DNA from 4 places in the Brevibacillus sp. HB1.2 genome. Region 2 is predicted to be linked to each of the others. Evidence: predicted binding sites of a transcription regulator. Region 2 holds the regulator's gene; each other region holds the start of a gene.
What was found. The regulator CtsR, encoded in region 2, represses protease genes until heat stress. The targets are predictions, from matches to a motif close to ATGGTCAATAAAGGTCAAACA.

Region 1 (4,215 bases), on a different contig from region 2:
TTGCGATTCGACACAAGAGGTGCCGACTGAGCAAGAGACCGAATGGCGCGACCTTCACATCCTGCAAACGCACGGGCATCTTTTCGGAGTGAAAGGCTCTCTTCTGCGCCTTCATTACCGTGCAGAAGAGGTAGGAGCAAATGTAGTTGTATTCGGTCACTCTCATGTACCTGTCTGTGGCGTCGAGAGAGACATCTTGTTTCTGAATCCGGGCAGCTTGCAAATGCCGCGAGGTTTTCACGTACCGACATATGCTCTTTTAGAAGAGACAGGAACGACTCCGACAGAAGTTTACATATCCGTGGCGTTTTATGATCATTTAGGCAACCCGGTTCCACAATTGGGAGGGAACTATTCTGTTCGTCGACCAATGAGGTCTTCTTGAAAACTAAAAGATTTGTGCTATACTAGAATGGTTATAATGGCTAGAATATTATCATCCGAGCCTGCGAAGATACCATGGCGCGGCTGGCGATGTTCTGTTGATTCGATTTAGGAGGGGAAGTTTACGTGGCAGCAAATTGGGAAAAGGTAGAGAATAACCAGGGAGTCCTGACGATTGAAGTAGATGCTACGCAAGTAGACGCAGCATTGGATCAAGCGTTTAAAAAAGTGGTTCAAAAAGTTCAAGTTCCAGGATTCCGTAAAGGAAAAGTACCACGCAAAATGTTCGAATCCCGTTTTGGTGTAGAATCTTTGTACCAAGACGCTCTTGACATTCTGCTTCCAACTGCATACGGACAAGCTGTTCGTGAAGCTGGTATCGAGCCAGTAGATCGTCCAGAAGTAGACGTAACGCAAATGGAACAAGGGAAAAACCTGATCTTCAAAGCGACTGTAACTGTGAAGCCTGAAGTGAAGCTGGGCGACTACAAAGGTCTGTCCATCGAAGATAAAGACTTCTCTGTAACTGAAGAGAGCGTTGACGCTGAACTGAAGCGTATGCAAGAGCGTCATGCTGAGCTCGTTGCAGTAGAAGAAGGCGCAGCACAAACAGGCGATATCGCTGTAATCGATTTCGAAGGCTTCCAAGACGGAGTAGCTTTTGAAGGCGGTAAAGCGGAAGATTACTCTCTGGAACTGGGTTCCGGTACTTTCATCGCAGGGTTCGAAGAGCAACTGGCTGGCTTGAACATCGGCGAAGAAAAAGAAATTACCGTAACTTTCCCTGAAGAGTACCACTCTCCTAACCTCGCTGGTAAAGAAGCGGTATTCCAAGTAAAGCTGAACAGCCTGAAGCGCAAAAACCTGCCTGCTTTGGATGATGAGTTTGCCAAAGACGTGAGCGAGTTCGACACGCTGGAAGAGCTGAAAGCAGACACCAAGAAAAAACTCGAAGAAAAAACAGCGCAAGAAAAAGATCAATATGTTCGTGAGCAACTCGTTCTGAAAGCAGCTGAAAGCGCTGAGATCGATTTGCCAGCAGTAATGGTTGAGCATGAATTGGATCAAATGGTAAATGAATTTGGTCAACGTCTGCAATACCAAGGCATGACGCTGGAACTGTACTACCAGTTCTCCGGCATGGATGAGAGCCAACTGCGTGATCAATTGCGTGCAGACGCAACATCCCGCGTTCGCACTTCCTTGACTTTGGAAGCAATCGGCAAAGCAGAAAACATCGAAGCAACAGAAGAAGATGTAACTGCAGAACTCGAGAAACTGGCTGGCGTATACGGCCGCCCAGCAGACGAGCTGCGCAAAATCTTCTCCGCACAAGATGGCATGGCTGCTCTGTACCGCGATGTGCAAACTCGCAAAACAGTAGATTTGCTGGTTGCAGAAAGCAAAGTAACAGCATAAGCTTAGAAGAACGCATGATTGGTCAGTGGGCAGGCTAACCCTGAGCGCTGGCTGTCAAGACCACAAGGCACGAGTGTATCGTGCCTTGTTTTTCCACCATTGACTTTTTTCGGCAAAGGAGGAAAATACATAATGTTAATCCCTATGGTCATCGAGCAAACAAGCAGGGGCGAGCGCTCCTATGATATTTACTCGCGCCTCCTGAAAGACCGGATTATTCTCTTGGGCACCGAGATTGATGATGAAATCGCCAATCTTGTTGTTGCTCAGCTGCTTTTCTTGCAGGCAGAAGATCCGGACAAAGACATATCGCTATACATAAACTCTCCAGGTGGTTCTGTTACAGCAGGAATGGCCATCTATGACACCATGCAGTACATCAAACCGGATGTGTCCACGATTTGTGTGGGCATGGCTGCCAGCATGGGTGCTTTCCTGTTGGCTGCTGGTGCAAAAGGCAAGCGCTTCGCTCTGCCAAATGCCGAAGTAATGATTCACCAACCGCTCGGTGGTGTGCGTGGGCAAGCAGAAGACATCCGCATTCATGCGGAATGGATTATGAAAACGAAGCGCCAGCTAAATGAGATTTTGTCTGAGCGGACAGGTCAGCCTTATGAACGCGTAGAGCAAGATACAGATCGCGATAATTTCATGAGCGCAGAAGAAGCAAAGGCCTACGGATTGATTGACTCTATTATCGAACGCAAAAACTGACCCGTTGTGAGGTGAAGCGCATGTTTAAGTTTAACGACGACAAAGGCCAACTGAAGTGTTCCTTCTGCGGCAAGTCCCAGGAACAGGTGCGCAAGCTGGTAGCTGGTCCTGGTGTTTACATTTGTGACGAATGTATCGAACTGTGCAATGAAATTGTACAGGAAGAACTGGGTACTGAAGAAGAAATCGATATGAAAGAAATTCCAAAGCCAGTGGAAATTCGCAAAATCTTGGACGACTATGTGATCGGTCAAGATATGGCGAAGAAGTCCTTGTCTGTAGCGGTGTACAACCACTACAAACGGATTAATTCCGGGGCGAAGATCGAGGATGTGGAACTGCAAAAATCCAACATCATGCTGATCGGTCCGACTGGTAGCGGAAAAACGTTGCTCGCGCAAACATTGGCGCGCATTCTGAATGTACCTTTCGCGATTGCGGACGCAACTTCTCTGACAGAGGCAGGCTATGTGGGTGAAGATGTTGAAAACATCTTGCTCAAGCTCATCCAGGCTGCTGATTATGATGTTGAGAAGGCTGAAAAAGGAATCATTTACATCGACGAGATTGATAAGGTAGCCCGCAAATCGGAAAACCCATCCATCACGCGTGATGTATCTGGTGAAGGCGTTCAACAAGCGCTTTTGAAAATTTTGGAGGGGACCGTTGCGAGTGTGCCACCACAAGGCGGACGTAAGCATCCTCACCAAGAGTTCATCCAAATCGACACGTCGAACATTTTGTTCATCTGCGGCGGTGCATTTGATGGCGTCGAGCAGATTATCAAGCGTCGTTTGGGTAAAAAAGTCATCGGTTTCGGTGCAGACTTCGGCGATGGCGTAAAAGGCGATCTGAAAGCCGGAGAATACCTGAAATACATTTTGCCGGAAGACCTGCTGAAATTTGGTCTGATTCCGGAGTTCGTCGGTCGTTTGCCAGTGCTGGCTACCTTGGAGCCACTGGATGAGGAGACGCTCGTGCGTATCCTGACAGAGCCGAAAAACTCTTTGGTGAAACAGTACCAAAAACTGCTGAGTCTCGACGGTGTTGAGCTGGAGTTCGATAACGGTGCGCTCATGCAAATCGCGAAAGAAGCGATTAAGCGCAACACTGGTGCGCGCGGCCTGCGTGCGATTATCGAACAAATCATGCTCGATATGATGTATGAGCTTCCTTCCAGAGAAGACGTCAACAAGTGCGTGATTACCGAAGAAACGGTTCGCGACAAAGTGAAGCCGCAATTGTTGACCAAAGAAGGCCAGGAATTGCACGAAGAAACAGCATAAGTATTGTCTACACAAACCATCTCGTTATAGGCGAGGTGGTTTTTTTGTTGTTGGTTTATGTCTACGCTTGCGGGGCAATACTACTTGATATCGTTCAAGAGAAGCTTTACATATGCACAAAACGGTCAGGAACGTGTTCCCCTCTCTTCGGGGGACAAAAGTTGACCGCAAGCGAAGACGCATGGGAGGGACTGCATATGGACTATACGACATTGGTCATTGCTGTCATTGAAGTGGTTGTTGGTATCGTGATCGGCACCTACTTTTGGAACTTGCTGCGAGCGCAGAGAAACACGAAAACCTCAACCGAAAAGGAATCGCGTAAGGATCTTGATTCTATTCGTAAAATGAGAATGGTTGCATTGACTGAGCCTCTGTCAGAGAGAACAAGACCAGCGACTTTGGAAGAAAT
Region 2 (4,215 bases):
AAAAATTCAGTTTACCATTGGACCCTGATTTGATTCGGCAAAAGCTGGGCCTCGCTCCTGGACAAAAGAGCATTATTCTTTCAGGGGGCGGATTGGGTCTCGGCTCGATGGAAAAGGTATTAGATGGTCTAGAAGAGATTAACATTCCTCTGAAAACTTTTGTGTTAACAGGGACAAACGACAAGCTGTACAATAAAGTGATAAATCGTACGTATCGCCATGAAGTCGTTCCACTAAAATTCATCAATAACTTCCATGAATACTTGGAGACGGCTGATTTAATTGTCACCAAATCAGGCGGACTTACATCAGCTGAAGTAATGAGTAAACGGGTACCCATGATTATTTACAACCCTCTGCCTGGACAAGAAGAGAGGAACAGCCACTTTTTGCTCAATAATGGATGTGCGGTACATGCCAATCTCTCGGAGCAATTGATTTACTTTATCGATGAACTATTGCATAGCCCGTCCAAGGTGGACTATATGCGTAGAATGGGACAGAAAATCTCAAAGCCAGATGCTGCACAACGAATTACCGAGTTTATCATGGATGATATGAATATGTTGTCAAGAGAAGTAGAATAGCTGCCTAGCCAGACAAAATGGAGGAACCCATGACTGTACCATTCGCCATATTATTTGATATGGATGGCACGTTACTGCAAACAGAAAAGCTGTCGACCCCCGCATTTATTCGAACGTTTGACCAGCTTCGTCAACAAGGGCTATGGCAAGGGGAAACGCCTGACGAGCGTGAACTGATCAATGTACTGGGAATGACGATCGAGCAGATCTGGGACAAATTGCTGCCGAGCGCGAGTGAGGAAGCCATTCGCTCAGCAGATGCTTTCTTGCTAGATAATGAAATCCAGTTACTCAAAGAAAGAGTGACCGAGCTATATCCGGATGTAAAATCAACCTTGGAAACACTGCGTGAGAAAGGATTTGCTTTGTTTGTAGCAAGCAATGGGCAAGAAGAGTACATCGATGCCATTTGTCAGGAATACGAGTTAAAGCCGCTGATGACCGATCTGTACTCAGCCGGCCGATTCCGTACGCATTCCAAAAATGACCTGGTTGCAAAATTGTTGTCTGATTACAAAATCGGGCAGGCCATCATGGTAGGAGATCGTCACTCCGACGTGGAAGCAGGCAAGACAAACGGTTTATTTACCATTGGATGCGACTTCGGTTTCGCCAAACCAGGGGAGCTTGATGGGGCAGATGTCATCATCACCAGCTTCACTCAGCTACTGAATCATTTGCCAGCAATCGACACCAATACACAAGAACAAACATAAACCATTCCTCAGGGAGTGGTTTTTTTGTTGATCATGTCCAAGTTTCAAGCGACCTTCTTTTGCCCACACTAGAATGTGTAAGGGACACTTGCGGGCACGCACTAAACCCATTATAATTAACGTCAAAGATAGTCAAAGTCAATAGGTAACCTCATAAGAACATACACAGAGGAATAGGAGGCGATGACTTGCGTAACATCTCGGACATCATTGAACATCACTTGAAAAGCATCATTACAAACAGTCCCAATGGATCGATCGAGATTCAGCGTAGTGAGCTTGCCGACCATTTTCAATGTGTGCCGTCTCAGATCAATTACGTCATCAATACGCGTTTTACCGTTCAAAAAGGATACATTGTAGAGAGTAAGCGCGGGGGCGGCGGGTATATTCGCATACGCAAGGTGCAGATTGTCAGCAAAGCACGTTTGCAGGAATTGCTAACAGAAGAACTGATTGGTGAGAGCATCAGTCAGAGCGTGGGAAATGCGATCGTAGAAAGACTAATGGAAGAAGGATTAGTCAACATCAGAGAAGCCACCTTGATGAAAATCGCTACCTCGCGAAATGTATTGACGCTAGAAGCTGAATTGCGGGATCGTTTGCGGGCAAATATTTTAAAGCAGATGATCGCAGCAATCTTGTTGAAGTAAAAGGAGGTATGATGTTATGAACTGTGAGGAATGCGGAAAACGACCGGCGACACTTCATTTGACGAAAATCGTCAATGGCGAAAAAACCGAATACCATATTTGCGAGCAGTGTGCTCATGAAAAAGGGGACGTCTTTACCGGCTTTCACAACTTCAGCATCAACAATCTCCTGTCAGGACTTTTAAAATTTGATCCCATGCAAAAGAATGGACGCGAAACGGCAACGAATAAGCCGCTTCAATGCGAAACATGTGGACTCACATATTCTCAATTTAGTAAAAGTGGACGATTTGGCTGTAGTGATTGCTACACCTTTTTGGGTGACCGACTGGACCCCCTTTTCCGCCGGATTCACGGAAACACACAGCATAGTGGAAAAGTACCAGAGCGTACCGGTGGCAAATTGAAGATCCGTAAAGAGCTGGAACAACTAAAGCAAGCACTGCAAAGTCATGTCGCCAGTGAAGAGTTCGAGAAGGCAGCAGAAATGCGTGATCGAATTCGAGCATTGGAACAAAAAATGGCCCAATCGTAGCAAGGGAGGTTAGCTGGTTATGTCCCAAAAGCAGTTTATGCAAAACCCGTGGAGCAATTGGATGAAAGGAGAAGGTCCTGATTCCGACATTGTCATTAGTACACGGCTGCGTATCGCCCGTAACCTGCGCCAGCACCCCTTTCCGTTATTGGCAACGGACTCGCAGGGCGAGGAAGTCGTCAGAAAGGTAACGGAAGTAAGCGATTCGGAGGCAATGCGCAAAAGGCATCAGCTTCAGGTCATCCAGATGGATCAAATTAACCCATTAGAAAAAAGGGTACTCGTAGAAAAGCATCTGATTAGCCCTCATCTGGCAGAGGAATCTCGCAAAGGTGCTGTATTACTTCGTGAAGATGAGTCTGTCAGCATTATGGTTAATGAAGAAGACCACATTCGAATACAGGTACTATTACCCGGGTTTCGTTTGAACGAGGCATGGGAATTAGGTACGAAGATAGACGACATTTTTGAGAAAAACTTGAACTACGCTTTCGACGAAACACGAGGATATCTGACAAGCTGCCCAACCAATGTGGGTACGGGTATTCGTGCATCTGTAATGCTGCACTTGCCGGCTCTGGTGATGACGCAGCAGATCAGCAGAATTTTACAGGCAATTAATCAAGTTGGTCTAGTTGTTAGAGGAATTTACGGAGAGGGCAGCGAAGCTCTAGGGAATCTTTTTCAGTTATCCAATCAGGTCACACTGGGGATGTCTGAGTCAGATATCCTTTCCAATCTCTACGGTGTAGCCAGACAGATTATTGAGCAAGAGCGTGTCGCACGTACTTATTTGCTGGAGCATACCCGGGTTTCTTTAGAGGATCGGATTTTTCGGTCGTATGGCATCCTGATGTACGCTCGCACAGTAGAGTCCAAGGAGGCGGCTCAGCGCCTGTCCGATGTACGTTTGGGGATTGATCTAGGTATTATTCCAAATGTATCTCCGCTCGTCCTAAACGAACTGTTGGTCACGACACAGCCGGGGTTTTTACAACACCACGCTGGACAAAAGCTCACTCCGGACCAACGCGACGAAAGAAGGGCACGGCTGATTCGCGAACGTCTGCGCGTAGTAGAATCACAAGAGTAATCGTAATGGTATCACGCAATTGTTAACCATATAGAGAAAAAACACGGTTATACGGAGGTGTACGATATGATGTTTGGACGTTTTACAGAACGAGCACAAAAAGTACTGGCGCTTGCCCTGGAAGAGGCGGTTCGTCTCGGACACAAAGATATTGGGACAGAGCATGTGCTGCTGGGACTCATTCGAGAAGGCGAAGGGATTGCGGCGAAGGCATTGCAATCACTTGGGCTTGGCCTCGATAAAATCCAGAGTGAAGTGGAGTCGTTAATCGGGCGAGGAACAGAGCAGTCCGGTAGTAATTACACACCAAACTATACACCTCGCGCCAAAAAGGTTATTGAACTGTCAATGGACGAAGCCCGCAAACTGGGTCATACCTATGTGGGGACTGAACATATTTTGCTTGGCTTGATCCGTGAAGGAGAGGGCATTGCTGCGAGAATCATGAACAATTTGGGCGTTAGCCTGAACAAGGCACGTCAACAGGTGCTCCAGCTCCTTGGCAGCTCGGAAATGATGGCATCTCATCAACCGTCTGGAGGGAACCCAGCGGCGAATACGCCGACATTGGACGGCTTGGCAAGGGATCTGACTGCAATCGCTCGTGATGGCGGACTGGACCCTGTCATTG
Region 3 (4,215 bases), on a different contig from region 2:
CCGCGCTGCTTATTTGCGGGGGGCTTTTTTGGCGGGGGGATCTGTGAATCATCCAGAGGCATCCAGCTATCATCTGGAGATTTTCACTTCCTATCAGGATTTTTGCGAAGCATTGACCAAGATCGCCAATCGGTATAAACTAAATGCCAAGTGCATCGAGCGGAAAAAAGGGTATGTTCTCTATATTAAAGAAGGCGAAAAGATTACAGAGTTTTTGAGCTTGATTGGGGCTCATCAGGCGCTTCTGTATTTCGAGGACGTCCGAATCGTAAAGGACATGCGGAACTCAGTAAACCGATTACACAATTGTGAGATCGCCAACATAAACAAAACGGTGAATGCAGCCACCAGACAAATGGAAAATATTCAGCTCATCGATCAAGAGATGGGATTGGAGAATTTGCCAAAACGTCTGCGCGAGGTCGCGGAGCTACGATTGGCTCATCCTGATATCAATTTGAAAGAATTGGGCGAGATGGTGCCAAGCGGAGTAGTGAGCAAATCGGGCATTAACCACCGCTTGCGGAAAATTAACGAAATCGCTGACAAAATACGAGAAAAACAAAATATTTCGATGTAGATGCATGTTATACTAAAGGATAATAGTCTACAAGTAAGGAGGTCCATTCATGGTTCAACAGCAGGTCGTGGTTCAGTTAAAGACCGGTTTGCAAGCTCGTCCAGCAGCCTTTTTCGTACAGGAGGCTAACCGTTTTGCATCGGAAGTATTCGTAGAAAAAGGCAACAAGAAGGTTAATGCGAAAAGCATCATGGGTATCATGAGCCTCGCAATCAGCTCTGGAACAGAAATTACCATTTTGGCAGAAGGGCCGGATGCCTCCCAGGCAGTTACTAGCCTTACGAATCTGGTAAGCAAGGAAGAATAGAGTCACGAGAGACACTTTTCCCTTAAGGGAGGTGTCTTTTTTTGTTGGTCATCTTGATGAATATGTATCAATTCACTTCGGGCAGGGCATTTCTAACCATGTATATTGCATGAAGGAGGAATCAGACATGAGTAACCGTGATTCGTGCCACGAAGGCCGCGATTGCTTTGACATGGACATTGACCGGATGATTAACGAAGGACTAGGGGGAGGGATCGTTTCCGACCAGAACGGCCTGATTGAAGAAACCAGTGTTGACACAATGACAGGGGCGTCGTCAGCCAAGCAAGCCCTTGAAGATGAGCAATAGGGAGCCGCTTATGAATGTAACGAGAGCACAAGCCATTATGAGCTCCGACGACCATATCAAGGTAGAGTACGAAGGACAAGCCGTTTGGATCGATGCTGTAGACGAAAAAACGTCAACAGCACGTGTGCATGAGGAAAAAAATCCAGGACATAGCCGGACGGTGTATGTCAGTCAGTTAATGGAAGTGTCACAATGATCCATTGAAAAAGCCGGGCAAATCAAGGGAAGCCTCTTGGGGTTTGCTCGGCATACAAAAAAACACTCGGCCAGTAGTCCAGGCACGAGTGCTTTTTTTACTACGTATCTCTTATTTTTTGGAAGACGGTTCGGAAGTGATTACTTTGTCAATCAATCCGTACTCTACTGCTTCAGCGGCAGAGAGGAAGTTGTCACGATCGGTATCCTTTTGGATGCGCTCCAAAGGCTGTCCAGTGCGTTCAGCCAGGATAGTGTTCAGATGATCACGCATCTTCAAAATACGTTTTGCGGCGATCTCAATGTCGCTCGCTTGTCCTTGGGCACCACCCAATGGTTGGTGAATCATGACTTCACTGTTTGGCAGAGCAAAGCGTTTGCCTTTTGCCCCAGCAGCCAGCAGGAATGCTCCCATCGAAGCAGCCATTCCGATACAAATGGTGGATACATCTGGCTTGATGAAGTGCATAGTATCGTAAATTGCCATACCAGCAGTAATAGAACCGCCTGGGCTGTTTATGTACAAGTGAATGTCTTTCTCCGGATCTTCCGCCTGAAGGAACAACAACTGTGCCACAACGATATTGGCTACGGTGTCGTTGATTGGGGTTCCCAGAAAGATGATGCGGTCTTTGAGCAGGCGGGAATAAATGTCGTAAGCACGTTCCCCGCGGTTCGTCTGTTCAATGACGGTTGGAATTAAATTCATATGCATCTAGTCTTCCTCCTCTCTTTGTAACAATATCATACACAAAAGGTCAATGAAGGTCAAACACATAAGTGCGCGCCCTCACTACCATGTTTGCCAAATTCCCTTTGTCTAAACCTACTCCAAAAAGAAAACATTCATTCCTTAGAATTCTCATCGGCCTCGGTCAAATCGACGGCGAGTTTCAGCGTGGCCTTCATCTTTTTTCCCTTGATGATCGTATACTCATCGACTTGTTTGGCTTGCAGCTGATTGATGGCTTCCGCCAGCTCCTGTTGATCTTTGTATGGTTCAATGGTCAATAAGCATTCCTCGTCACTGGCCTCTTGATAAATGAGAAAAAAACGTTCCCCTGCCATGGCAAGCCTCACTTTCGAAAGTTATCCACAATGTTATACACAGGTTGTGCACAAAAACATTTGTTCGTGGGATATTTATTTTTTCAACGTACTTTCCAGAGCACATGAAAACGTTCCGCTAAAACGCGTTTGCTCATGAACAGGCGTCGCTAAAGGTTTTCTTATAGTCTGGTCATGATTGGCGAGAGAGTTGCATAGGAGATATATGGAAAGAGTAGAGGGGTGTATACTTCGCAAGCTCTCGACCTAGATCACGATGCAAAACGCGCACTTACAAGCTGATTATTCCAATTTGTTCCTGAAATGAATGAGATGCTTTTCATCAAGATAGCTATTTTTATGCGGAGAAGTGGCTATTTCCTTGATGCAATACGTCATACACCTCTATTAGCAGACAGCGATAGAGGTCTTTTGATTGATTCTTCTTTTAATCATTTCTATTGCAAATTTTCTAAAATATCCTACAATAAGATTGTGATTCATAGTTTGCTCATAAATAAAGAGGGGGATGTTTTTGCTATGAAAAAACAGAAATCATTGTCGATACTGGCTGCAACATTTGCTCTGAGCACATTGCTCGCGGGCTGCGGTGGAGGTACGGGGACTGGTGGACAAAGCGCGACACCACAGCCGAGCAACAATAGCGGAGGAAGCACGGGCGGTGCAAGCGGATCTACTGAGAAGCTCGTGATTGCTGTAGTTGGTCCGATGTCAGGTCAGTACTCCGACTACGGAAGCACAGCAAAAGCTGGTGCTGAATATGCGTTGAAAGAAAAAAAGGAGGCATTCAAAGCACTTGGCTTTGATGTTGAATTGTCCGCGCAAGACGACCAAGCTGACCCGAAACAAGGGGTAGCAGTCGCACAAATGTTGATTTCAAATCCTGAAGTAGTCGGAGTAGTTGGCCATGCTACAACAGGTGCTTCGATTACAGCAGCAGCGCAATATGAACAAGAAAAGCTCGTAATGGTATCTCCTTCTGCTACGGGATCCGATTTGACTGAGCAAGGCAAGAAGATCGTACACCGCATTTGTGCGCGTGATGATCAACAAGGCTCTAAGGCTGCTATTTTTGCCAAAAATCAATTGAATGTAAAAACGGCTTTCGTTATGCATGACAAGGCTGCTTATGGACAAGGTCTTGCAGAAGAAGTGAAAAAACAGTTTGAAAAAGACGGCGTACAAGTTCTCGGCTATGAAGGGGTAACGGCAGGCGAGAAGGATTATAGTGCAATCATCACCCAAATCCTTGCGAAAAATCCAGAGATGATCTACTTCGGTGGATACTACTCTGATGCAGGGATCATCGTGAAGCAAGCACGTGAAAAAGGCTTCAAGGGTGTCTTCATGGGTGGCGATGGCTACGACTCCGCTGACATGGTGAAAATTGCTGGTGCGGAAAATGCGAATAACGTAGTCTTTACTTCTACTGTTGGTGATATTGGTGCTACCGAAGACGGCAAGAAATGGATCACAGATTTCGAGAGCGCGACTGGCAACAAAGTAGGGATCTTCACTTCGTTTGGTTATGACTCCATGGGGGTTATGCTGAACGGTCTGGAAGAAGCGATCAAAGCAAATGGCGGCAAAAAGCCAACTCGTGAACAAGTGCTGGAAGCTGTTCACAAAACCAAAGATTACAAAGGCAAATTCGTCAACGTAACATTCAATGAAAAAGGCGACAACGACTTTGCTTCCGTATATGTGTACAAGTATGAGGATGGAAAGAAAGTATTTATGGGTGAAGCGAAGTAA
Region 4 (4,215 bases), on a different contig from region 2:
CAATTGGACGGGCAGTCAAATTTTACGCAGTCGGATTTTTGTTTTATTTTTACGGTAAAATGGCGGAAAATATGGTCCATAACGTTTCTCTCTATATATTCCTCATCATGGTGCCGCTCATCTTGGGCGGATTATGGGTGAAGAAAATTGTCACCAAGCGCCGCCAGCTGAAAATGGAAAACGCTGGCGTCAGCAATGGCATCAATGAGAAAGTCCTGAATAAATAGCAAAGAAACCCCAATTCACACATTGGGGTTTCTTTTTTTACGCCTGTTATGCTTTTTTGACACGAATGCCTTCCTCTTCTACATCAATCAGCATCGCTGTCACATTGTCTTCTTCCATCACCAGATCCGCAATGCCATCCTCGACATATTGCTGAATTACGCGGCGCAATGGACGTGCCCCGAAGGAAGGGTTGTAGCCCAACTCAGCCAGCTTTTCTTTTGCGGCATCTGTCACGCTGATCTCCATTCCTTGCTCAGACAGATTGCCCCTAACATCTTGCAGCAGCAGATCGACGATTTTGACCAAATCCTGTTTTTCCAGATGGGCAAAGGAAATGATCGAGTCGAAGCGGTTTAGGAACTCTGGCTTGAAGTATGCCCCCAGAGAATCCAGCACGGTGGCAGGCTCGGGCGCTTTTACTCCAAAGCCAACAGAGATTTTACGCTCGCTCACGCCGGCATTGCTCGTCGCAATGATGACCGTCTCCTTAAAATTCACCGTACGGCCCTGACTGTCTGTTAGACGACCATCCTCCAGAATTTGCAGGAACATGTGCATCACGTCCGGGTGTGCTTTTTCGATCTCATCCAGCAAAATAATGCTGTACGGGTTGCGGCGAACGCGTTCTGTCAACTGACCTGCTTCTTCATGACCAACGTAGCCAGGAGGAGAACCGATCAATTTGGATACCGAGTGCTTCTCCATGTACTCACTCATATCGAGGCGGATCATGGAATCGCGGGTACCAAACAGCTCCTCTGCCAATGCTTTGGACAATTCTGTTTTCCCTACGCCAGTTGGACCGACGAACAGGAAGGAAGCAATCGGTCTGTTTTTCGGTTTCAGACCTGCACGACTGCGTCGAATCGCCTTCGCGACTTGTGTGACCGCCTCGGATTGACCAATGACTTTTGCTTCCAAATGAGCCGCTAGGTTTTTCATTTTCATCTGCTCATCACTTTGCAGCTTTGTAACAGGAATCCCCGTCTTTTGCTCGATCAAGGCTTGGATGTCCGAGACGTCAACCTGGACGCGTTGTTCCTTGCCCTCAATCTGATCCAGCTTCTCTAAAATGCTTGCTTCCTCGTCTCGCAGACGGGCAGCTCGTTCGTATGCCTCTTGCTCCGTCGCTTCCTTTTTCTCCTGATTGATTTGCGCCAGCCGCTCATGCAGTTCTGCCGTATCAACCGCGGAGGACCTCAGGTTCAAACGCGAGCCCACTTCATCCATGAGATCAATCGCCTTGTCAGGCAAGAATCGATCCTGAATGTAACGATGGGAGTATTCCACGCTGGCACGGATGACATCATCCGAGTAAGCGACTTGGTGGAATGCTTCGTATTTCGGACGCAATCCTTTTAAAATCTCGATGGCTTGTTCTACGGTTGGCTCCTTTACCATGACTGGCTGCAGGCGGCGCTCCAGAGCTGCGTCTTTTTCAATCACACGATACTCTTTTAACGTAGTTGCCCCAATCAGTTGCAACTCACCGCGAGCCAGTGCAGGCTTCAGGATGTTCCCTGCATCCATTGATCCTTCCGCAGAGCCTGCTCCCACCAGTAGATGAATTTCATCCACAAACAGGATGACGTTTTTGCGCTTTTGCAGCTCGGCAATCACTTGCTTCACTTTTTCCTCGAACTGTCCGCGAATTCCCGTCCCTGCAACCAGAGAGGCGACATCTAAAATGTACACCTGCTTGTTTTTCAGCTTGGTCGGTACTTGCCCTTCCGTAATACGCAGGGCGAGGCCTTCCGCAATCGCCGTCTTCCCGACGCCTGGCTCCCCGATCAGAACCGGATTGTTCTTATTGCGTCGGTTCAAAATCTCAATGACACGCTCAATTTCCTGTTCGCGTCCAATCACAGGGTCAATCAGTCCGGCACGTGCCGCATCGTTTAGATTACGCCCCAGATCATCGAGGATGCCTCCACCTCGCTCTGGTGCTTGTGGTTGCGTTTGGCTGGAAGATTTGCCCGGATTCATCGGGCCTTGGGCAAAGCCTTGCAGGAACTCATCCAGTCCAGAGAAGGAGGAGAAAGGACTAAAGCCCATACCCACTCCCATTTTGTTGGTCAGCTTTGTCTGGCAGTCTTTGCACAGATCGTATTTTTGTTGCTGATTTTGTACGCGTATATGAACAGTCACAGTTGCTTCTCGTTGTTTGCAGATTTCACAATGCATATTCAATCCCCCCAAAAGCGTTGTTTTGGAATTCAGAAGATCTTTGACCTTTCCTGACCTTCGTTGACTTTATTATAGTTTGACCTTTTTTGACTTTCAAGAGGGATTGTTTGGTTTTTTACACTTTCCCCTTTTGCAGATAGGGAACGATTGAAAGTAACCCAATAACAGCTAAACAAGCGCCTATCCACAATGGTGAAACAAGCCCATAGCCACTGCTGATCCCGATCCCGCCTAAGGAAGAACCAATGGCAACACCCAATGTAATAAAGGAAGTATGCATAGTGTTTACCATTGTCCCACTGCCTGCTGTATTCATCACTCGTGCGATCATGGCCGGATTCATCGCGACACCCGTCAACCCAATCAGAACAATGGATAGCACAGCGATCCATTTATTTTCGGCGCCTACGGCAAATAGAACCAATGCCGCTAAGAGTATGCTTAATCCCGTTACAAGGATGCGCATGGTAAAACGATCAGCAAGTCTGCCAATCACGATATTTCCGATCACGGTCGCGATGCCATAAAGGGCAAGCAAATACGGGATACTCGCATCCGAAAATGCCGTTACATCCGTAAGAATCGGAGTAAAATAACTAAACGCTGCGAAGGTACCGCCAATGATCAGCATACTCGTTACATACGCGGCCCAAAGGTGTGGATTTTGAAAACTGGCAAGCTCATCCTTTCCGTTCAGCTGGTCTTTTTGTGCGGAGGAAGGAAGCAACCATTGAATCAAGATCCCAGATAGCAATACGACGACTGCAACTGCCCAAAAGCTCATTCTCCAGCCGAAATATTGTGCAATCACGGTTGTCAGAGGGAGGCCGATGACAGTAGCAATCATTAAGCCTGCCAAAACAATCGAAGCTGCCTTTCCCCGTGAATGAGGGGGAACCAAGCTGGCTGAAATACTGACGGAGATACCAAACGCTGCGGATGAAGCAATACCTGTTAGGATACGTGCAAGCATCATCGACTCGTAATTCCAAGCCATGGCTCCCAGCGATTGGCCAATAAAGAAGACGGCAACCAAAGAAAGCAGCGCTTGTTTTCGGCGAATGTGCAAGAGAGTTGCTGTTAGGATCGGGCCACCTATCACCATTGCTCCTGCATACGCCGTAATAAAATACCCGATGGATGGGATCGACACGTCGAAAACATCGGCAAGCTCGTTCATCATACCTGCCACCATAAATTCAGAAGTCGTCATCGCAAAAATCGCTATCGCTAACAAATAAATCATCGACGGCATGAAGGAACACTCCTCTATTTATTATTGTAACAATCAGTACAAAAATAACTCAAAAAAAGAGCGCATTACGCGCCGAAGATAGATTCCATGGTGCCGTTCATGATTTGTTCAGCCAATGTCCGATTTTGTGTAGATGTATTCAACACACGGAAGCCGTAGTAACTGCTTAAAAATAGGCTAGCCAAATCCACAGCAGATCGTTTTTTGGAGATTTCGCCCGTTCGCAAGCCTTCCTCCATCACTTTTTCCATGGTTTGCTTCAAAAGTTCAACATGTCTGGAGACTATTTCTTCAATCTTGGGATCGTCTTTTGCCCGTTCCAATCCCGCATTGATCAGCAAACATCCTTTTGGATTCCTAGATTCAAAGTCTTCCACCAATGCCCAAGCTAAAAAATTTTGCAATCGTTCTTTCACAGAACCCGGACTTTCCAATAATGCCCGCTGTTCACGAATTCCAGTTTCGTGATAGTGTTCCACCACTGCTAGATAAAGGTCCTGTTTGCTGCCAAACGTATTGTACAAGCTGCCTTTACCTAGTCCAGT

Region 1: the regulator CtsR is predicted to act here: its motif matches at 1,890-1,910, upstream of clpP (ATP-dependent Clp endopeptidase proteolytic subunit ClpP).
Region 3: the regulator CtsR is predicted to act here: its motif matches at 2,147-2,167, upstream of clpP (ATP-dependent Clp endopeptidase proteolytic subunit ClpP).
Region 4: the regulator CtsR is predicted to act here: its motif matches at 2,453-2,473, upstream of HPY28_RS16890 (ATP-dependent Clp protease ATP-binding subunit).

What each region holds. Positions count from the first base shown of each region.
Region 1 is NZ_JABMIU010000003.1:415,470-419,684, forward strand. Features, by position in the region: gene HPY28_RS10030 (metallophosphoesterase family protein) at 1-385, shown strand, start outside; gene tig (trigger factor) at 511-1,803, shown strand; gene clpP (ATP-dependent Clp endopeptidase proteolytic subunit ClpP) at 1,936-2,517, shown strand; gene clpX (ATP-dependent protease ATP-binding subunit ClpX) at 2,538-3,803, shown strand; gene lonB (ATP-dependent protease LonB) at 4,001-4,215, shown strand, end outside.
Region 2 is NZ_JABMIU010000021.1:773-4,987, forward strand. Features, by position in the region: gene HPY28_RS27565 (UDP-N-acetylglucosamine--LPS N-acetylglucosamine transferase) at 1-587, shown strand, start outside; gene HPY28_RS27570 (HAD hydrolase-like protein) at 617-1,303, shown strand; gene HPY28_RS27575 (CtsR family transcriptional regulator) at 1,492-1,956, shown strand; gene mcsA (protein-arginine kinase activator protein McsA) at 1,973-2,491, shown strand; gene mcsB (protein-arginine kinase McsB) at 2,511-3,584, shown strand; gene HPY28_RS27590 (ATP-dependent Clp protease ATP-binding subunit) at 3,651-4,215, shown strand, end outside.
Region 3 is NZ_JABMIU010000008.1:250,447-254,661, reverse strand. Features, by position in the region: gene whiA (DNA-binding protein WhiA) at 1-580, shown strand, start outside; gene HPY28_RS19470 (HPr family phosphocarrier protein) at 630-887, shown strand; gene HPY28_RS19465 (hypothetical protein) at 1,015-1,197, shown strand; gene HPY28_RS19460 (H-type small acid-soluble spore protein) at 1,208-1,393, shown strand; gene clpP (ATP-dependent Clp endopeptidase proteolytic subunit ClpP) at 1,505-2,107, opposite strand; gene HPY28_RS19450 (hypothetical protein) at 2,239-2,460, opposite strand; gene HPY28_RS19445 (branched-chain amino acid ABC transporter substrate-binding protein) at 2,980-4,215, shown strand.
Region 4 is NZ_JABMIU010000006.1:210,668-214,882, reverse strand. Features, by position in the region: gene HPY28_RS16895 (YqaA family protein) at 1-227, shown strand, start outside; gene HPY28_RS16890 (ATP-dependent Clp protease ATP-binding subunit) at 274-2,412, opposite strand; gene HPY28_RS16885 (MFS transporter) at 2,531-3,670, opposite strand; gene HPY28_RS16880 (TetR/AcrR family transcriptional regulator) at 3,736-4,215, opposite strand, start outside.